2 regions of the Sporanaerobacter sp. genome follow, and region 2 is predicted to be linked to the other one. Evidence: a T-box and tRNA genes for the amino acid it is inferred to sense, from the RefSeq annotation. Region 2 holds a T-box; the other holds one or more tRNA genes.
The links. The T-box of region 2 lies ahead of leuS (leucine--tRNA ligase). A T-box ahead of a tRNA ligase gene usually reads a tRNA of that ligase, here a tRNA-Leu.
Positions count from the first base shown of each region.

Region 1: it has a tRNA-Leu gene. The T-box ahead of leuS (leucine--tRNA ligase) is inferred to sense a tRNA for this amino acid. The anticodon was not compared.

Region 1 is NZ_CP181252.1:437,055-448,240, forward strand. Features, by position in the region: gene ACFWUA_RS02115 (hypothetical protein) at 1-544, opposite strand, end outside; gene ACFWUA_RS02120 (ABC transporter ATP-binding protein) at 556-1,254, opposite strand; gene ACFWUA_RS02125 (GntR family transcriptional regulator) at 1,257-1,619, opposite strand; gene ACFWUA_RS02130 (hypothetical protein) at 1,812-2,108, opposite strand; gene ACFWUA_RS02135 (DUF1657 domain-containing protein) at 2,261-2,395, shown strand; tRNA gene ACFWUA_RS02140 (tRNA-Arg) at 2,416-2,492, opposite strand; gene ACFWUA_RS02145 (hypothetical protein) at 2,544-2,807, opposite strand; gene ACFWUA_RS02150 (metallophosphoesterase) at 2,838-3,641, opposite strand; tRNA gene ACFWUA_RS02155 (tRNA-Leu) at 3,700-3,783, opposite strand; tRNA gene ACFWUA_RS02160 (tRNA-Lys) at 3,787-3,862, opposite strand; tRNA gene ACFWUA_RS02165 (tRNA-His) at 4,007-4,083, opposite strand; tRNA gene ACFWUA_RS02170 (tRNA-Arg) at 4,096-4,172, opposite strand; tRNA gene ACFWUA_RS02175 (tRNA-Gly) at 4,180-4,253, opposite strand; gene ACFWUA_RS02180 (metallophosphoesterase) at 4,575-5,051, opposite strand; gene ACFWUA_RS02185 (XTP/dITP diphosphatase) at 5,026-5,658, opposite strand; gene rph (ribonuclease PH) at 5,651-6,427, opposite strand; gene ACFWUA_RS02195 (GerMN domain-containing protein) at 6,537-7,556, opposite strand; gene ACFWUA_RS02200 (DUF2179 domain-containing protein) at 7,616-8,140, opposite strand; gene ACFWUA_RS02205 (N-acetylmuramoyl-L-alanine amidase) at 8,192-10,273, opposite strand; gene ACFWUA_RS02210 (hypothetical protein) at 10,449-10,613, shown strand; gene ACFWUA_RS02215 (peptide ABC transporter substrate-binding protein) at 10,662-11,186, opposite strand, start outside.
Region 2 is NZ_CP181252.1:1,977,926-1,989,111, reverse strand. Features, by position in the region: gene ACFWUA_RS09900 (DUF3343 domain-containing protein) at 1-163, opposite strand, end outside; gene ACFWUA_RS09895 (glycosyltransferase) at 254-1,012, shown strand; gene ACFWUA_RS09890 (nucleotide sugar dehydrogenase) at 980-2,290, opposite strand; gene ACFWUA_RS09885 (glycosyltransferase) at 2,420-3,133, shown strand; gene ACFWUA_RS09880 (glycosyltransferase) at 3,208-3,918, shown strand; gene ACFWUA_RS09875 (glucose-1-phosphate thymidylyltransferase) at 4,007-5,071, opposite strand; gene rfbB (dTDP-glucose 4,6-dehydratase) at 5,088-6,056, opposite strand; gene ACFWUA_RS09865 (L-threonine 3-dehydrogenase) at 6,185-7,141, opposite strand; gene leuS (leucine--tRNA ligase) at 7,280-9,691, opposite strand; T-box leader at 9,739-9,949, opposite strand; gene asnS (asparagine--tRNA ligase) at 9,999-11,186, opposite strand, start outside.

The DNA of each region.
Region 1 (11,186 bases), 730 kb from region 2:
TTAAAATTAAAAATATTGCAAACCACATCCCACCAATTTTTTTGTTTCTAAAAGTAACTCTACCTAGTGCCATAGAAAAATAAATGAGTATCAAAGTCACTACTCCACTAATAAACATAGTCATTCCAACGGCTACAGTTTCTGTATTAAATACAGAAAATATTTCCCTAAAGCTTATATCAAATTCTATAAATCTTGAAAGCATAAATCCATTATATAATAGTATTACAACTCCTAGTATAATGAACCACATAAGTGCCACCAATAATTTTGAACCTAATATCTGATTTCCTGTAAGAGGCAATGTAAAAGTTAAATATCCTCTGTCTTCATATAGTTCTTTTTTAAAAGAATCTACTATATATAAAAATGCTGCAAACAATGCTACAAACATGATGAGATAAGCCACGCCACCTATAGCTCCCATATTGCTCTGCTTAAATTGATAAGAATAGAATACTGTAGTAAGTATCAAAACTATTGCCAAAACTCCCAAAATAAATTTATAACTTCCTTTTATTTCATATTTCATATATCTACCCATATTTATCCCTCCTATTCTCCAAATACTTCTTTATAAATTTCATCAATAGATTTACCTTTTTCTTCTCTCAAGGCTTCTGCGTTTCCTTTAAGCAGTATTTCTCCTTCCCTTAAAAACACTACCTCATCAAACAAGCTTTCCATATCTCTAACTAAATGAGTAGTTATAATCATTGAACTACTTTCGTTGTAATTGTTTATTATAGCATCTAATATTTTATCCCTAGCTACAGGATCTACTCCTGCAATTGGTTCATCTAGTATATATAGCTTAGCTCTTCTAGACAATACTAAAGTCAAATTTAATTTTTCATTCATACCCTTTGACAAAGAGCTTATCTTCATGTTTTTTTCAAGCTTCATAAAATCGAGAAGCTTCTCTCCCCTATTTTCATCAAAGTCAGAATAAAAATCTTTGTAAAATTTAAAAGCATCATCTATCGTCATCCAATTGTACAAAAAATTTCTATCTGGCAAATACGATACTATAGATTTTGTATATACCCCTACATTGTGCCCATCTATAAATACTTCTCCTTTAGACTGCCTTAAAAGTCCAGTGAGTATTTTTATAAGTGTAGTCTTTCCACTTCCATTAGGTCCAAGTATTCCTACTACTTTTCCACTTTCAATATCTAAACTTAAATTGTTTAGTGCTTTTTTACTCAAATAATTCTTTGACAAACCCTTAATTTCGACTAAGTTGCCCATTTCTATTCCTCCTTTTTTTTGTTGTCCAATATTATTTCAACTATCTCTTTATATTCAAAACCCAATTCCTTCATTTCGGAAATAAAGTTGTTGACAATGTCTAATGCCATACTTTTTTTCAAATTCTTAATTATTTCTGTATCTTCTATGACAAAAGTCCCCATTCCTCTTTGAGTAAAGACTAGATTTTCTCTTTCAAGTTCTTGATAAGTCCTCTGGACTGTATTTGGATTTACCTTTAATTCTGATGAAAGTTCTCTAACTGATGGCAATTTATCACCTCCGTTTATTTCCCCTGAAACTATTTTCTTTTTTATATAATTCATTATCTGTATATAGATAGGTAGCTTATCATCAAATTCCATTTTTTCACCTCCGTGAATATCGTTGTATGTTAGTGCACTAACTATATAGTACACCAATGCACACCCAGTGTCAATAGAAAAAACAAAAAAGGCTTCCATTGAAATCATTAAATTTAAGGAAACCTTTTTTTTAAAAATCATATATCTAAAAATTATATATATGTTCCGGTCAAACCATTCACAATTTTGTTTCTATTTTATTTTTTGTTTTTCTGCTCTTGGATCAGATACCACTTCATAGCCACCCATAGCAGCAAATGAAATCAATATAGCATTTATTATGGTAAGTACCACACCTTGAACTCCATTACCTGATTTTGCAAATACGAAAGTCAATATAAGGGATATAAGAAAAGTATAAAGTCTTACGGCACCATCTCCAAAGCCTTTCTTTACGAAACCTTTGGTAAACTGTACTATGATACTAGTAGCAACTACCAGCCCTGTAAAAGTGCCTAAAACATCTGGGGTCATAAAATTGTCATACATATCTTCACCACCATATTTTTATTATATATAAATAATATTTTGGCAAAGACCTAAATATGACAAAATTTAAAGTGTGAATATAAAAATATATTTTTATATAAAAAATTTTGAGTATATCTATTGCTGATGCTAATTCATGCTGTTACGCTACTATGGCACAAGCAACTGAAGATCAACAAGCAAAACAAATGTATGAAAGAATGACTTCTGAAATAGACAATCATCTTCAATATTTAGAAGGTAGATTAGATTACCTAAATCAAAACAATAAACTTAATCAACAATAATGAGATTATAATATGAATATTGGCGCGCCCTGAGGGACTCGAACCCCCGACCAACTGATTCGAAGTCAGCGACTCTATCCAACTGAGCTAAGGGCGCAAGAAGAACTAATTCCATTATAAATGGAATTAGTCCTTTGGTCAAATACATTTACATATCAAATTCCATCTTTTTAACTACTATGCCATCTATTTTCTCCAATGCTTCTTCAAATTCAGCAAGTTTTTCATCTTCTCCTACTACAAAATCTAACAATATAATACCCATCTCACTACAAATCTTTTTAGATGGATCAGTATCATGAACTCCCACACGTGTTTTGATATAACAGCCATATTCAGTGAGTATTCTTTGAAGTTCTAATGCAGTATCACTTCTTCCACCAACTTGAATTCCTAATATAGCTTTTTTCATAAGCAACACCCCTCATAAGATTATTTTAAATTATTTATACCCCTTTTTTATGGCAATATTACTTATTTGAATTCTATTTAAAAATCGAATAGGAAATACACTATTCCCAAGACCACTATCTATATATAAGGTAGTATTCCCTATTTTAAACAATCCTTTATCATGTTTTGGAAAATATCCTTGTCCTGGTGCCACTATAGCTCCAATTATAGGAAATCTAACCTGTCCTCCATGGGTATGCCCTGCAAGAATTAAATCTTCCTTGCCTTCAGAATAGGATATAGGTCTATTAGGGGAATGAGAAAGCAATATAGTATAGCTTTTTTCATCTATCCCATCTAATGAATTTTTATAATCATTTTTATCTATATAAAAATTTACTCCACATATATTCATTTCTGTATTATTTATATGAACTCTAGTATTTTCATTTTCTAATACAAAAATACCCATTCTTTTTAAAATTTCAACAAATTCCTTACCTCTATTATTCCTTATTTCATGATTTCCCCAGACAAAATATATTTTATCAGTTATATTTTTTAAATCTCTTATCATACTTATTGAATAATCAAAATCCTTAGTCTTTGCATCTATTATGTCTCCTGTAAGAACTATAATATCGGGATTTATACTTTTAATCTTTTTTATAAATCTTTTTTTATTTATAAATCTATTGTTGTGAAAATCTGAAACTTGAACTATTTTTATATCATCTTTTATTTTTTCACTATTTAGTTTTACCTCGTTTACTTTAAAAAAACTAATTTGTATATAAATATATGCAACTAATATTATAGCTAGAAAAATAAATATAAAAAATTTCATTTTCATTCCATATTTTCCCTCCCAGTTCAGGGTAATAAAAAAATTGGCCTTCGCCAATTTTTTATGGTGCGGGAGAGAGGACTTGAACCCCCACGTCAATGACACTAGATCCTAAGTCTAGCGCGTCTGCCAGTTCCGCCACTCCCGCAAGTGGTGACCCATCGGCGACTCGAACGCCGGACACCCTGATTAAAAGTCAGGTGCTCTACCGCCTGAGCTAATGGGTCATGTTTTTTAAGTTTATCACAGTATCTATTTTGTTGTTTTGATGATAATTGGTAATTCGGACTAAGCGATTCACACAAAATCGAAATACACGATTTTGGTTCTCTGCTTATACCGCCTGAGCTAATGGGTCATGTTTTTATATATGGGGTGGATAGTGGGATTCGAACCCACGACCTCCAGAGCCACAATCTGGCGCCCTAACCAACTAGGCCATATCCACCATATCTAATATTGGTGCACCTAGGAGGATTCGAACCCCCGGCACACGGATTAGAAGTCCGTTGCTCTATCCAACTGAGCTATAGGTGCTCGTATCTGGAGCGGGTGAAGGGAATCGAACCCTCGCTGCTGGCTTGGGAAGCCAGTGCTCTACCACTGAGCTACACCCGCAAAATCTTAGGCTTGCTACTAGGTACTTATTCAGTGCCTTTTAGCAACTGTACCACTAAGCGATGTACACAAAATCGAAATGCAGTGCTCTACCACTGAGCTACACCCGCAAAATCTTAGGCTTGCTACTAGGTACTTATTCAGTGCCTTTTAGCAACTGTACCACTAAGCGATGTACACAAAATCGAAATGCACGATTTTGGTCCCCTGCTTATACCACTGAGCTACACCCGCACTGCTCAAAATGTTTTGCCCCCAAGCTTTTCCGCTAACAATTTAAAATTATAGCAGATAAAAAACGGCTTGTCAATATATAAAAAATTATATTTCTATTATTTTTGATATTATTTTTTCTTGTATTTCTAAAATCCCAAAACTCTTTCTAGACATATTTCTCGGAATAGTTGGACTACCTGGGTTCATGAAAAGTATCCCATCATATTCTTCAATAATAGGAGTATGAGTATGTCCAAATAAAACTACATCTGCTCCTTCTTCTTTAGCTTTGTAAGAAAGACTAAATAAATCATATTTTACATTGTATTTATTGCCATGAGTCAAAAATATTTTCTTTCCATTTATATTTAGTATTTCCTCCTCATTAACTCCTTCACGGTCAAAATCACAATTTCCTTTTACTCTTATAGTATCTATATTCATTTGCCTTTCTATTTCAAAAGAATCATCTACATAATCACCTAAATGTATTATAAGATCTGGTTTTTCCAATATCTTTGCAAATTGTATAAACTTATCTATCTTTCCATGAGTATCACTTACTACAAATATTTTCACCATTAGTCGCCCCTATAATATTCTTTAGTTCTTTTTTTAATTCTTCCAAAGCTTTAGCTCTGTGGCTTATTTTGTTTTTTACATCTTCTCCTAGTTCTGCAAAAGTCTTGTTATAGCCATCTACTATAAACAATGGATCGTATCCAAAACCACTATCTCCTTTAGATTCAAATCCTATCTTTCCTTTACACTCTCCATATACAGTTTTGACTTGTTTATCTTCTGTGACTATAGCAATAACCGTTTTGAAAGTTGCAGTACGCTCTTCTAAAGCTACACCTTCCAATTTTCTTAAAAGTTTTTTATTGTTTTCTTCATAAGTAGCATTTTCTCCTGAATATCTTGAAGAATAAATTCCAGGTTCTCCACCCAATTTGTCCACAAAAAGACCTGTGTCATCAGCAATAACTATTCCATCTACTTTTTCTGAAATAGCCATTGCCTTTTTTATTGCATTTTCTTCCAATGTAGTCCCATCTTCTTCAACTTCAATATCTCCAAGACCTAAATCATCTTTAGAGTATATGTTTACAGGCAGTCCTTTTAATATATCTTTTATTTCCTCTACTTTATGAATATTTCCAGTAGATAGAATTATTTTCTTATTCATTTTGGTTTTCTCCTTCCATATTGCTAGGCTTTTTACCTACAAGTTCTCCTATTTCTCCTAAAGAGTTTTTTTGCATTGATATAATCTCTCTATTGCCCTTTCTTGCCAATGAAATTAAAGTATTTAATTCTTCTATTGAGAAAGTATTTTCTTCTCCTGTTCCTTGAATCTCAACAAATCTATCATCATCCGTCATAACTATATTCATATCTACATCCGCCTTAGAATCTTCTTCATAACATAAATCAAGCACTGGAACTCCTTTAACTATACCTACACTTACAGCTGAAACAAAATTTTTAATTGGAATATATGGAATTTCACCTTGTTTGTAAAGTACATAAAATGCATCTACAAGAGCTACAAAAGATCCTGTAATAGAAGCAGTTCTTGTGCCACCATCAGCTTGAATTACATCACAATCTATGCAAATAGTTTTTTCTCCTATAACTTTTAAATCAACTACGCTCCTCAAAGCTCTTCCTATAAGTCTTTGTATTTCTTGAGATCTTCCCTCTACTTTTCCTCTAGAAGAATCCCTTACCTTTCTTATGATAGTCGAACCTGGTATCATAGAATATTCTGCTGTTAGCCAACCTGTATTTGTACCCTTCAAAAAAGGAGGAATTCTATCATCTATCATGGCAGTACATATGACCTTGGTTTCTCCCATCTCCATAAGTACTGAACCTTGTGGATGCTTTAAAAAATTTCTAGTAATATTTATTTCTCTCAATTCATCATATTGTCTTTTGTCTATTCTATCCATCAAAACATCTCCTATATTTAATGTTCATTATTTATGATAACAAAAAAGCAATTATTTTTCTATATATAATGAAATTTTACTCACAAAATAAGCTGCCCAATTTGGCAGCTTAATATTCATTTGCAAAAGCAGGTATTGTTTCATTGTAATCAACTTGTATCCCTGCTTCCTCCAATGTTTTACCTTCAACTAGCAATTCAACTTTTTCTATCTTTTCAAATTCACTTAGTGTAAGTCCTATACTTTTAGATATTTCATCAAATATATACTTTTCATTTATTGAATCTATGGAATTAAAAGATAAATCTACATAAGCTACTCCATCCCTTATTTCTATGCCCTCTAAAGTTACCCCTTGTGGAATACTAGAATAAAGACTTGCCTCAGCTGGAGGGCCTTTAAACAATTCTTCCAATGCTGTAAACACATTGGGCATTGGAGCAAGAGTTGGAATGGTTACAGGTATAAAATACTCAAATTCTTCATTTCCATTTCCTTTAAAGTATACTACCACTTTCGATCTATATTCTTCTGAATTTTTCACAAGATTTATATCTTCTCTCCTCATTGGTCCATTTACCTGCATTCCATATTTAAAAACAGGTGCGGAATTTCCTTCTATCAAAAATTGTACTTCTTTTATAGCAGGAAATTCTGTGAGTGTATATACTACACCTTTAATTAAATTTTCTTCATCTTTTTCCGATTCGTAATTTAAAATTTCTTTTGAAAAATCAACTTTACAAATTCCTGTTTCTCCATCAATAGTCATACCTCTTATTTCAGTACCAGCAGGTATTATGGGAATAAGCCCAGTTTGGTCTAAACTTTCCCTCAAAGAAGGACTATCAATCATATTTTTAAGAGCTAATTTTGCAATACCCTCTTCCCAAGGAATTTTTTTCATCACAGGAACCAGAAAACCTTCAGCATTTTTAAAATAAAGCACTGTTTCTCTCAAACCTTCATCTTCTGTCATATCGTATTCTTCACTATCACTTCTGATTATCTCTATATCATCATCTTTTGAAAAAAGTCCTTTAAAACCGCCTTTTCCGCTGCAAGCACTTAAATTAATTCCGATAGCTAAAATAAGTACAATAAGTAAAATTTTCTTTATATTGTCCATCTCCCCAACCCTCCTTAGCTTTTCTAATACATTATATTAGACGGCAGGGGATACTATGATTATTTCTTTTTTATTGGAACAAAATAGCCACCACTGACAGGCTTTATACTATTTACAGTTATAAATGCATCTGAATCACTTTCATATATTATTCTTTTTAAACTATCTAAATCTTTTCTATTTAGTGCAATATTTAAAATTTGTCGTGTTCCTTCTTTTCCATAGCCTTCAACTACTGTGATTCCAAATCCTTCTTCTCTCAATTTATTCAAAAGTTCTTCATTTTGAGTGCCTTTAAGTATGACTTGAGCAAATAAATTTCCCAAGGCAACCTTTTCTTCTATAGTTATACCTACAAAATTTCCACAAGCAAATCCCAATGCATAGGCAAGTAAATTTCCCGGATCGCTTAATCCATTGACAACTTTTCCAAGAGCCATTACATATATGATTATTTCAAAAAATCCTATAACAGCCGCTTGAGCTCTTCTTCCTTGTACTACCATCAAAGTTCTAAAAGTAGACATGGATACATCAGCAATTCTAGCAAAAAATATTAATAGATAGCCTGAAAATGTTCCCATTTTTTAACCTCCATAATATATATTTAAACAAGCGGAGAATTCTCCGCTTGTTTAGTATTCAGCAAAATATCTTTCTATACCCTTTATTATACCATCTACAACCCTATCTTGGAACTCACTATTTGTAATAAGTTTTTCATCCTCTAAATTACTTATAAATCCAACTTCAATCAATGCCGCTGGCATATTAGAAGTTCTAAGTACTGCTAGATTTGGCCTTTCTACCATCTTTTTATCTTGAAATCCTGTAGATTTGAGAACTTCTTCATGTATCATTTTTGCCAGTTGGTAGCTACTCCCATCTCCTTCTTTTTTGCTAGGATGATATAAAGTTTGTAGCCCTGAAATACTTTTATCATTATGAGCATTAGAATGAATACTCACAAATATATCTGCATTTATTTTATTTGCAATATCTGTTCTATCATATAGCCCTAAGTAAGTATCATCATATCTTGTCATTTCAGTATTGTATCCCAATTCTCTCAATCTATCATTTAATTTATTTGCAATACTTATAGTCACGTTTTTTTCATAATAGCCATTTTGGGAAATTGCTCCTGGATATTTTCCTCCATGACCTGGGTCTATAACTATAAGCCTTTCTTTAGGTTCAATTTGGGAATCTCTTGCAAACTTTATCTTTATTTCACTATCTACTTCCTTTGATAGCACAGCATACTCTATGCTCTTTTTAAAATAAATTTCCACTTTACTATTTCCAGAGTTGTCACTTATAACTATTCTATCTATAAAATTATCATTCACATTTATTGTGCCATTTGTTAAGTTTGCATTTTCTTTTGGTATATTTATTTCCATGATTTTTCGTAAAGTATCATAGTTTGTAGTATATCTGGTTTCATTCTTCGCCATGATAGAAAAGATCTTTTCACTGCCATTGTTTTCATATTTAATTCCTTCCCAAGGATTTTTATCTGGCATAACGATTATCCTATTTCCATCACTTGATATTTTTATATTGGGATCATTTATTCCATCCTTAATATCAAATACTACTCTAACCACTTTATCATCAGGTTTGTAGAGACTATCTGGTGAAAATTGCGAAACTCTAACATTTTTTATGATTCCAAGCTGATAATCATAGCTTATCTGTTTTTCTAAATCTACTGTAGAATCCAAAATATCTAATACAATTCTATTGGGATTGCTAAGTTTTAATGTATTGGTTCTAGAATTTAAGCTATTATATATGACAATTGCTTCTTGCCCATTTATAGTCTCCATTTTTAAGTTTTCTACTTTGTTTAATCTTGTAAATCCAATTTCAATGCTCTTTTCATCTTTAGCTGAAACAATTTTGTATTCTACATTTTCATTTAAATGTATAACTATTCGTGTGATACTTGGATTTGTTGAAAATTGAGAAGCACTAACTTTGTCTACATAAGTTTTTCCTACAGAAATATTAACTATTCCATTTTCATCAAACTTTGAACCATCTTTTAAATTCAATTTAGTATCGGGAATATCTATAACTATTCTTGAAGGATTAGTTAAATCTGTAGCTTGATATTTAAAAGTACTTGAAGCTGATATTTTTATATTTGAATTAGAATCCACTGTGATGCTATTTATTTCAGTTTCATTTATCTCTTTATCTATATCTTTATTTTTCTCTATATATGCTATTCTCTTTTCATTGTCCCATTTCACATTATGCCCTAAAGTTTCTGATACAAATCTTAAAGGTATCATAGTCCTAGAATAGTTTGCATTGGAAGTATTTACAAGCTTTGGAGAGGGAACTCCATTGGGCAATTTTTGTTTTTGCCCATTTATGTATACATAGGAGCTATTTATCCCAAGTACTATTTGCTTTTTAGAATCATTTATGGTTACAGTTTTGTTTTTCCCATTCCAACTGACCTCTGAGCCTAAACTTTCAGCAACAAATCTTATAGGCACCATTGTATAGTCTTTATAAATAAATGGTGGAACATCTGAATTAATAGCTTGTCCATCTACAAGTACAGGCACTGTGGAAACACTTTGTTTCTTTCCATCAATAGTAATAGTAGTATAACTATAATTTTTAGCTGCAATACTAAAAGAACTAAATAATAACAAAACAATCAAAAACGATAAGATGATTCCACATTTTTTCATAAATATTGCCCCTTTCTAAAGCCTCTCTTCTTTATTAATAATCTTAAATAATTTATATCATTAGTGCATTTGCTATGTCAATCAAATAAGCCATTTGTAATCATAATGTAACATAATTTATATGTAAACAGGGCAAAATAGTCTTTACAAAATACATTGAGGAGGTACATTTCAAATGCTTATCAACTGTAGTGAAAATTGCATCTATCAAAATGAAGGAATCTGTACTCTCAACCATGTAACTAACTCTTCAGGAACACCATCAGAAGACTGTCCATATTTTAGAGAAAAAGTGAAAAAATTGCGAAATGGAGAACAATCCCTTAGGAATAGGAAATAAAAAATTGCGACAGTGAGAACCGTCCCCACTGTCGCACAATTTATCAATTTAATGTTCTATAATATAAGCCCATTTGAAATCTATATCTGCTCCAACTGGGAATCTAGCAACATCTTTTACATAAGTTCTTTGAACAAAGTTTCTAGCTCTATAGAATATTGGGAATACTGGCAATTCTTCGGCAAGAATCTTTTCAGCTTCTAGCATAGCGTCAATTCTTTCATCTCCCATGCCTGTTTGAGCTTTCTTTATAGCTGCATCATATTCTGCATTTGACCAGTATGCTGTATTATTTCCTCCACCCGTTACCCACAAATCCATGAATGTAAGTGGATCATTGTAGTCTCCACCCCAACCAGCAAAGGTTGTAGTATAGTCTTTTCTATCATATCTGTCTATACGAAGTTTAAATGAAACTGATTCAATTTGAACTTCTATACCAAGATTTTGTTTCCACATATTCTGAATAGCTGCTGCCTGCTTTTTAGCTGTATCACTTTCACCTGTCAAGAATGTCAAGTGTTTCCCAACTTCTTCCGCAGTAACACCTAATTCTTCCAATGCCTTGTCAAA
Region 2 (11,186 bases):
TTATATCTTTAAATTTGATAGAATAGCTACATCCAGCTTTTAATTCACATGGTGTTGAAATGAGCTGAAAACAGCTATATCCTAAATTTTCTAATATATATTGAATTTGTATAGCATAATTTTTAGATTTAAATACAGCTATATAATATTTTTCGTCTTTCATTTTCTTCACCTCTTTATATTATAAATATTTTAAAATATAAATATTTGTTACATCTTTATATGTGTAAAATAAAAATTTAGGAGTATGAATATGAGTATGAATGTTGTATTTCCATCAAACCGATTTATTAAAATTGAACCTGATGATTTAGATAGACTTTCCAGCAAAGGAGTATCTGTAATTACCCCAACTAATAGATTGAACTGCATGTACAATATATTTAACAATTTTCTAAATCAATCTTTTTTGAAAAAAGAACTAATAATAATATTAAACAACAATTTACTAAATTTAAACGAATGGAGAAAAGAAGCTAGTAAATATGAAAATGAAAATATAAGAATTTATCAATTAGATGAAAAAATATCTTTAGGAGAATGCTTAAATTATGCTGTAGAAAAAGCAAATTATCAAATAATAGCTAAATTTGATGATGATGATTTTTATGCTCATGAATACATTAAAGACTCAATAAAACCTTTTCTCTATACCGAGGCAAGCATAATAGGAAAATCTACTACATATATTTATTTTCAAAAAAATAATATCTTAGCAATAAAAAATCCTAAAAGAGAAAATAGATATACTTATAGAGTAGAGGGAGCTACTATGTTGATAGATAGAGAGGTATTTCAAAATGTAAAATTTTCCGATAAAAATATTGGTGAAGATCTACAGTTTTGCAAAGACTGTATAAAAGAAGGCTATAAAATTTTTTCTACCAACAAATATTATTATATTTATATAAGACACAACAATCACACTTGGAATATCGATGATGATGAATTGATAAAACAATGCAAAGTAATAGGAAAACTAGAGTCGCCAATAGATATACCCATTTTCTAATGCTTCTTTTTTGTCAAACATTCCTTTTATATCAATCAGTATCTTTTCTTCATCTTTTTTGTACATTTTATCTAAATCTTCTAAATTAAGTTTTAAAAACTCCTTATGAGGTACTGAAAATATCAGTATATCCGCCTCTTTTATAGATCCTATAGAATGCAATTTTATATTGAAATTATTTAAAACTTCTTCGCCATTGGCAACTTGATCAACTACCTCTACAATAGCTCCCTTTTCTTCCAACCTTTTTACTATTTTAGCTACTTGAGTATTTCTTATATCTGAACAATTTTCTTTAAAAGTAATACCAAATACAACTATTTTAACTTTATTTATTTTTTTATTTTTAGAAGACAATATATCTAAAATATTATTGACAACGTATTCTTCCATATACTCATTTATATTTCTTGCTTCATAAATAATTTTAGGGTCATATCCTAATTCTCTAGCTTTGAACATTAAATAATAGGAATCCACTCCTATACAATGACCACCTACCAGTCCTGGAGTGAAATTTAAAAAATTCCACTTTGTCCTAGCACTTTCCAATACTTTGTTTGTGTCTATTTTGGCTTTATTTAGTATAATAGATATTTCATTCATAAGTGCAATATTTACATCCCTTTGTACATTTTCTATTAGTTTTGATGCTTCTGCTACTTTTATATTATCTACCTTATATATTCCAGCTTTTACTACCATTTCGTATACCTTTGAAACTATTTCAACAGTTTCATCATCTATACCAGCTACTATTTTTTTTATGTTTTCAAGCCTGTTTGTAATATCTCCTGGATTTAACCTTTCTGGAGAATAAGATACTTTAAAATCTGACCTTACTTTTAATCCTGACTCAATTTCAAGCAATGGTATACATATTTCTTCTGTAACTCCGGGATAAACTGTAGATTCATATACTATTATGGAACCTTTTGTAATATTTCTAGCTACCATTTTTGTAGCATTCAACACAAACTTTAAATCTGGTTGACCATTTACTACTGGTGTTGGAACTGCAATAATGAAAAACTTTGCTTCCCTAAGGAGTTTCTCTTCATCAGTAAATACAACTCCAGAACTTTCTATTTCTTCTTTACTTATTTCATTTGTAATGTCAATTCCCTTTTGCAAATTTTCTATTTTATTTTTATTTATATCAAATCCAATAACTGATGCTCTTTTGGCAAAAGCTATGGATAATGGCAAACCAACATATCCTAGTCCAACAACTACTATCTTAGCTTTTTTATTTTTTATTTCTTCATATAAATTCATCCTATCTCCTCCTAAAATGTCTCTTTTCATAAATATAATATGTATAAGATAGATAATAAGTTAAATATTGTAACAGAATAAAACATAAAAAAATACATTAGATTAGGAACTCTATTAGGAGGTAAAAACATGAATTTTAGAGGTATTTCAGTGATTACATGTACCAATAGAAAAAATTTCATTGACAATGTTTTTGAAAATTTTAATAGACAAAACTATAAAGATAAAGAACTCATCATAATAATAAATGACAACAATATAGATAAATCTCTATATGATGAAAAATGTGAAAATCATGAAAATATTAGAGTTTATAGAATAAATCAAGCATATAATTTAGGATTTTGTCTAAACTTTGGCATAGAAAAAGCTAAAAAAGATATAATTGCTAAATTTGATGATGATGACTATTATGGTGAAAAATATTTGGAGGAATGTATGGAAGCTTTCAATTTCACAAACGCTGATATAGTTGGAAAATATACTTTCTTTATATATTTTGAAAATTTAAGTGCACTAGCCCTTAGAAAAAGAAATCAAGAAAATTCCTTTGTCACCAATGTATCAGGTGCCACATTAGCTTTTAAAAAAAGTGTATTTAAAAAAGTAAAATTTAATACATCTCTAAGAAGTGGAGTAGATACGGATTTTAGGAAACGAGCTTCAAGAAATGAATTTAAAATTTATTCAACTTCTAAATACAATTTTGTTGCACACCGGCATGCAAATCTAAAAGATCATACGTGGAAAATAAAAGATAGTGAACTTCTAAAAACATTCCCTATAATAAAATATACAGATGATTATAGAGAAATAGTTTCACCACTTGAATTAAATTTATGAAAAGTAACAAAACAAATTATTGTTCATATATTTTAAATATAGAATAAATACTTCATATTGGAGGAGAATTTCAAATGGAAGATAGTCAGACAAAAATCATGATAATAGAAAGTAGTTTCAATATATGGCCTATGAAAAAAGAGCGACTTAGTAGCGATTGGATTGAAAATAGAATAAAAATATTTATGGGCTATACTTTAAAAAGTCTTAAAGCTCAAACAAATCAAAATTTTTTAGCTCTAATAAAATATGATTCTAGAAGTAAAAACATAATAGAAAACGAACTCAAAAAATATGAAAAGCTTCCTGAAAATATTAAATTCGTGACATCAGAAGAATTCGCAGAAATAGTCTCAGAAAAAACAAAAAATCATGATTTACTATATATGATACGATTAGACTGTGATGATATGTATCGTAAAACTTTTATACAACAACTCTACGATATAAATCCTTCAAAAGAAACAAAAGTCATCATAAATCAAAATGGATATATATATGATTCTGTAAAAAATAGAATAGCAAAATTTTTCTATACATCCCCAAATTATTATACACTCATCTATGATGTAGATAAATACCTAGATGGTGAAAGATATGCTCTCCCTGGAGGACATGACTATGCTATAAAACTACCACATGAAATAATATCAAAACGCAACTATATTCGCCATGCCCATACACATAACACTGTAACTTGTTTCGAAAGATATGGAATAAAAGATAAAGATATTATTAAAGATGAAAAAATAATAAATGACATATTAAAAGACTTTATGGAATAAACAAAATTTCAACTGAGAGCTTTTACTCAAATATAAACAGCGAGAAGAAAGTTTTTTAATCTTCTCGCTACTAGTATGTTCTTCAAACTTAATCTACTATGACCAAACTATTTTTAGCTAATAAAAATGAATTAACTTTTCTCAATTGGGTACTTTTTTTGATAACAGATCCTTTTTCTACAATACTTGAATCAATTATAGAATCAATATTTGAAATATTGGATTCATCTAATATAATACTATTTTCAATTTGACAATTAGAAATAGAGACATTGTTCCCTAGTGATGTATAGGGACCTATATAAGAATTTTGTATCATGACACCATCTCCTATACTAACTGGTCCCCTAATGATACTATTTATTATTTTTGAATCTTTACCAAGAACTATTTTCCCAGTGATATTAGTCGAAATAATTTCTCCCGATACATTATTTTCTATATCAATAAGTTTATTCATATTTTCTTTCAATATATCTTCAGGGCCACCTAAATCCTTCCATTCTCCTTCTAATATATCATAAGTCACACTATAATTATTATCTAGTAGCCATTTTATAGCATCTGTTATCTCATATTCACCTCTCCATGAAGGTTTTATATTTTCGCATGCTTTAAATATATTTGAATCAAAAGCATATATACCTGTAATAGCTAAATTTGTTGGTGGATTTTTAGGCTTTTCAACTAAATCTACTATTTTACCATTTAAAACATCAGCTACTCCAAATTGAGATGGATTTTCAACTTCTTTCAATAATATACTACAGTTTACCTTTTCAGAATTAAATTTATCTAGAAATTTTTTCAAACTAAATTGATAAATATTGTCTCCCAATATCATGATAAATTTTTCATCACCAATAAATCCCCTTGCGGAAACAACTGCATTGGCAAGTCCGATTGGTTTATCTTGATCTATATAAGTGTATTTTATTTTTTCTCTTTTTTCGTAGAAGCTTAATGCTCTATTAAAAATCTCTTCTTTTTGATTTGACAAAATTCCAATATCCACTATATTAGCTTCAACTAAAGAATCTATTATATAGAATAATATTGGTTTATTTGCTATAGGAATAAGCTGCTTTTGAATGGAAAGAGTCACAGGCCAAAGCCTGCTACCCATTCCACCACACAATATAAGAGCCTTCATAGTATAAACTCCTCCCTTAATCAATTAGTTTGTTCCACCAATTTTGGTTTTTCTCATACCATTTTACAGTTTCATTTAATCCATCTTTTAAATTATAAATAGGTTTCCATCCTATTTCTTTTAATATTTTAGTATTATCTAATGCATACCTAAAATCATGACCTCGCCTATCACTTACAAATTCAATCTGATCTTCTGATTTATTTAATAGTCTCAATATCTCCTTCACTATATTTATATTGCTTTCTTCTTCACCTGTACTAATATTATATATCTCCCCTATCTTTCCCCTATCAATAACCATATCTATCGCTCTACAATGATCAAATACATAAATCCACTCTCTTATATTTTGTCCATTGCCATAAATAGGCAATTTCTCTCCTTTTATTGCTTTTATCGTCATCAAAGGAATAAGCTTTTCTGGAAACTGATATGGTCCATAATTGTTACAACTCCTCGTAATAATTACAGGAAATTTATATGTCTTGTAATAAGAAAGGCAAAGCAAATCTGCACCAGCTTTACTTGCAGAATAAGGATTTGATGGATTTATATTAGAATTCTCTGTAAAGAGACCATCTCTTCCCAATGAACCATAAACTTCATCAGTAGATACTTGTATGAATTTTTCTATCCCATGTTTTCGAGCAACTTCCAATAGAGTATGAGTTCCAACTATATTTGTTTTAGTAAATATAAGTGAATCTTCTATGCTCCTATCAACATGAGACTCAGCTGCAAAATTAACTATATAGTCAATTTTATCATTAAACAATTGTTGCAACAGTTTTTCATCGTTTATAGAACCCTTAACAAATCTATGTCTTTTATCTTCTAGCAAATCTCTTATATTATCTATATTTCCTGCATAAGTCAATTTGTTTAAATTTATAACTTCACAATCACGATATTTATTTAAAAAATATCGTGTAAAATTGCTCCCAATAAAACCTGCTCCACCTGTCACTAATATTCTTTTCAATTTTAATCACCATCCTATTTGTTTTCTAATACCATAGTATTTAAATAGGAGCAATTTTGATATTGTAAATCAGATAAAATAGATAAAATAAAAAGTCTTAGTATTTCAACTAAGACTTTTTATTTTATCTATTTGTTTAGTTTTTCTTTTAATTTTTCCAACATATCAACAGTCATACTTGACAAATCATATTTTGGATCCCAACCCCATTCTTCTCTTGCTGCACTATCATCTAGAGAATTTGGCCAAGAATCTGCAATAGCTTGTCTCACTGGGTCTACATCATAATCTATTTCGAACTCTGGTATATGTTTCTTGATTTCAGCTGCAATATCTTCTGGTGCAAAACTCATAGCAGTTATATTGAAAGCATTTCTATGAATAAGTTTATCTGGATTTGCTTCCATCAAACCTATGATTGCATCAAGAGCATCTGGCATATACATCATATCCATAAAAGTACCTTCTTTGATAAAGCTTGTATATTTCTTTTGTTTCAATGCTTCGTAGTAGATATGTACAGCATAATCTGTAGTTCCACCACCTGGCAATGTTTCATAAGAAATAAGTCCTGGAAAACGTACTCCTCTTGTGTCTACGCCAAACTTTTTATAGTAATAGTCACATAACAATTCTCCTGCTACTTTTGTCACACCATACATAGTCTCTGGCCTTTGTATAGTATCTTGTGGTGTTTTGTCTTTTGGAGTAGATGGACCAAAAGCCGCAATAGAACTTGGAGTAAATACAGCACAATTTGCTTCTCTTGCTACTTCCAATACATTGTATAGACCATTCATGTTTATATTCCATGCTTGATTTGGTTTTTGTTCTCCAACTGCTGAAAGTAATGCTGCTAAGTGAACAATTGTATTTACTCCATGTTTTTTCACAACATCTGCAATTTGTTCAGCATTTGTCACTTCTACAATTTCAAAAGGGCCTGATTCAATTACTTTTTCTTGACCTTCTTTCATTCTTCTACTACTAGCTACAACATTGTCATTTCCGTATATTTTTCTCAATTCCATAGTTAGTTCTGAACCAATTTGACCTAAAGCACCAGTAACTAAAATTTTTCTCATTACATCGCACCTCCAAATAATAGGTATACTTTTTTAACTAGCAATTCAATTATAACATATTTTCACAAATTCAAAAACTTAATTTAATTTAATAATCAAACATATAAAATAGTTTGAGGCAAGGGAATTATCCCTTGCCTATTTAACTACAATATTATATATTTTACCTGGGACATATATCTCTTTAACTATATTTTTTCCCTCAACATATTTTCTCGTACCTTCATTTTTCAAAACTTTTTCTCTTATTGACTCTTTTGTCTCGTCTATAGATATTGTTTCCTTTCCTCTAACCTTGCCATTTATTTGTATAGCAATTTCAACTACATCATCTACGATTTTGTCCTTATCCCATTTTGGCCATGTAGCCTCATGTAGCATACCGCCCAAGTTTAATCTATCCCAAATTTCTTCAGTAATATGTGGTGCTACAGGATTTAACAAAATGAGATAAGTTCTCATATCTTCATGAGTAATCTTACCTACACTATTGAATTCATTTAATAGTGACATAAGGGCTGCTATAGCAGTATTAAATTTAAGATTTTCATAATCCTCTGTTACCTTCTTAATAGTTTTATGAATACTGGTTTCTAGCTCTTTAGAGTAAACATCGCCTTCTACGACGATATCTTGCAATCTCCACACTCTTTCCAAAAATCTTCTACATCCTTTAACTCCATTTTCTGACCAAGGAACACTTTTTTCAAAGTCTCCAATAAACATTTCGTAGGTTCTCAATGTATCAGCGCCATATTTATTGACTATCTCATCTGGATTGATTACATTCCCTCTAGATTTTGACATTTTTTCATTATTTTCTCCCAGTATCATTCCATGAGAAGTTCTCTTTTTATATGGTTCAGGACAAGGCACTACTCCTAAATCATATAAAAATTTATGCCAAAATCTTGAATAAAGTAAATGTAGTGTAGTATGCTCCATTCCACCATTGTACCAATCTACTGGTAGCCAATAATCTAATTCTTCTTTACTTGCCAACTCATTTTCATTGTGTGGGTCTATATATCTTAAAAAGTACCAAGATGAACCAGCCCATTGAGGCATAGTATCTGTTTCTCTTTTAGCCTTTCCTCCACATTTAGGGCAAGTTGTTTCTACCCAATCTTTCATCTTAGCAAGAGGTGATTCTCCGTTGTCTGTAGGTTCATAGCTTTCAACTTCAGGCAACAAAACAGGCAATTCTTCTTCTGGAACAGGAACCCATCCACATTTTTCACAATAAACTAGTGGTATAGGTTCTCCCCAATATCTTTGGCGAGAAAATACCCAATCTCTCAACTTGTAATTTATTTTTCTCTCTCCAAGACCTTTTTCTACAAGCCAATCGCTTATCTTCTTTTTAGCTTCTTTGACTTCTAATCCATTTAAGAAGCCTGAATTGACCAATATTCCTGATTCAGTATCTGTATATGCACTTTCTTCTACATTTCCACCCGCTACAACTTCTACTATTGGAAGTCCAAATTTCTTTGCAAATTCCCAGTCCCTACTGTCATGACCAGGTACCGCCATGATAGCTCCTGTACCATAGCTTATAAGTACATAATCAGAAATCCAAATAGGAATTTCTTTTCCATTGGCTGGATTTATAGCTTTTAATCCTTTTATCTCAACACCAGTTTTTTCTTTAACTAATTCAGTTCTTTCAAAATCAGATTTTTTGCTACTCATTTCCTGATAAGCTCTTAACTCATCTAAATTTTCAATTTCATCCTTGTATTTTTCTATCAATGGATGTTCAGGTGCTATAACCATATAAGTAGAACCATACAATGTATCTGGTCTAGTCGTAAAAACTCTCAATTTGTCATTTTTGCCACTGATTTGAAAATCCACTTCCATTCCTTCAGATTTACCTATCCAATTTATTTGTTGTGTTTTTACTCTTTCAATATAGTCTACTGTATCCAAATCATTTATAAGTCTATCTGCATATTCAGTAATCTTAAGCATCCACTGGTTCTTAACCTTTCTTACAACTTCTCCACCACATCTCTCACAAGTACCATTTACAACTTCTTCATTTGCCAAACCTACTTTACAGGAAGTACACCAATTTATAGGCATTTCTTGCTTATAAGCAAGACCTTTTTCAAACATCTTCAAAAATATCCATTGCGTCCATTTATAATACTTTGGATCTGTAGTATTTATTTCTTTTGACCAATCAAAAGAAAAGCCTATAGACTTAAGTTGATTTTTAAACATCTCTACATTTTTTTCTGTAACAATTTTGGGATGAATTTTATTTTTAATTGCAAAATTTTCTGTTGGAAGTCCAAAAGCATCCCAGCCCATTGGATATAATACATTATATCCTTCAAATCTTCTTTTTCTTGCAACTATATCTAAAGCAGTATAAGGTCTTGGATGACCTACATGTAATCCTTTCCCAGAAGGATAAGGAAATTCTATTAGAGCATAAAACTTAGGTTTAGACTTATCGCTACTAGTCTTAAAAACTTCCTTTTCTTCCCAAATATCTTGCCATTTCTTTTCAATAACATTTGGATTGTACTCAGCCATTTTTCAAACCTCCTCATATTTTTAAAGATAAAAAAACCTCTCGTCATATTAGAGACGAAAGGTTTACTCCGCGGTACCACACTAATTGGAAGATTTCATCTTCCCACTTTAAAATATAACGGCTTACAACCGGTCAAAGCTACTATTTTCACTTTGACAACTCAGAAACGAGTTCAGTTTTAGCTAATACTGTTTTGCACCAACCAACAGTTCTCTTTAAATAACTTGAAACCTACTACTTTTCTTCAAAGTTTATATATGATTTTTCTGTATTATAACAAATTTAGGATATAAAATCAACAATATTTTAAAATTCTGCTGAATTAACCGTCCTTGGGAAAGGTAATACGTCTCTAATATTGCTCATACCAGTTATATACATTATAGCTCTTTCAAATCCAAGACCATACCCTGCATGTTTAGTTCCACCATATTTTCTCAATTCTAAATACCACCAATATGCCTCCTTATCTAATCCCAATTCGTCCATTCTTCCCTCAAGCACATCTAGTCTTTCTTCTCTTTGGCTTCCTCCAATTATTTCTCCCACTCCAGGTACAAGTAAGTCCATAGCTGCAACAGTTTTTTCATCATCATTTAATCTCATATAAAAAGCCTTTATATCCTTTGGATAATCTATAACAAATACGGGTTTCTTGAATACTTTCTCAGTTATATATCGCTCATGTTCAGTCTGCAAATCCATTCCCCATTCTACAGGATAATCAAATTTCTCTCCTGATTTCTTTAAAATATCAACTGCTTCTGTATATGTTATACATCCAAAATCAGAATTTACTACATTTTCTAATCTTCCAAAAAGTCCTTTATCTACAAAAGAATTAAAAAACTCCATTTCTTCTTTTGCATTTTCCAAACAATAATTTATAACATATTTCATCATATCTTCTGCCAAGTTCATATCATCACGAAGATCTGCAAATGCAATTTCAGGTTCTATCATCCAAAATTCTGCCGCATGTCTTGCAGTATTTGAATTTTCTGCTCTAAATGTTGGGCCAAAAGTATATACATTTCTAAAAGCTAGTGCATAAGCTTCTGCTTCCAACTGACCACTAACTGTTAAATTAGTTTCTTTTCCAAAAAAATCTTCTTTAAAATCAACTTTTTTGTTCTCATCTAATGGCAAATTTTCTAAATCCAAAGTAGTGACTCTAAACATTTCTCCTGCTCCTTCAGCATCACTTGCTGTAATTATAGGAGTGTGGACATAGACGAACCCTCTTTCTTGGAAAAATTTGTGTATTGCATATGCAGCTAAACTCCTCACTCTAAATACTGCAGAAAAAGTATTGCTTCTAGGCCTTAAATGAGCTATTGTTCTCAAATATTCAAAAGAATGTCTTTTCTTTTGCAGTGGATAATCATTGTTAGAATAGCCCTCCACTAAAATATTAGTCGCTTTAATTTCAAAAGGCTGTTTAGCTTCAGGAGTTGGATCTAATTTCCCTTCAACTACTATAGATGAACTAAT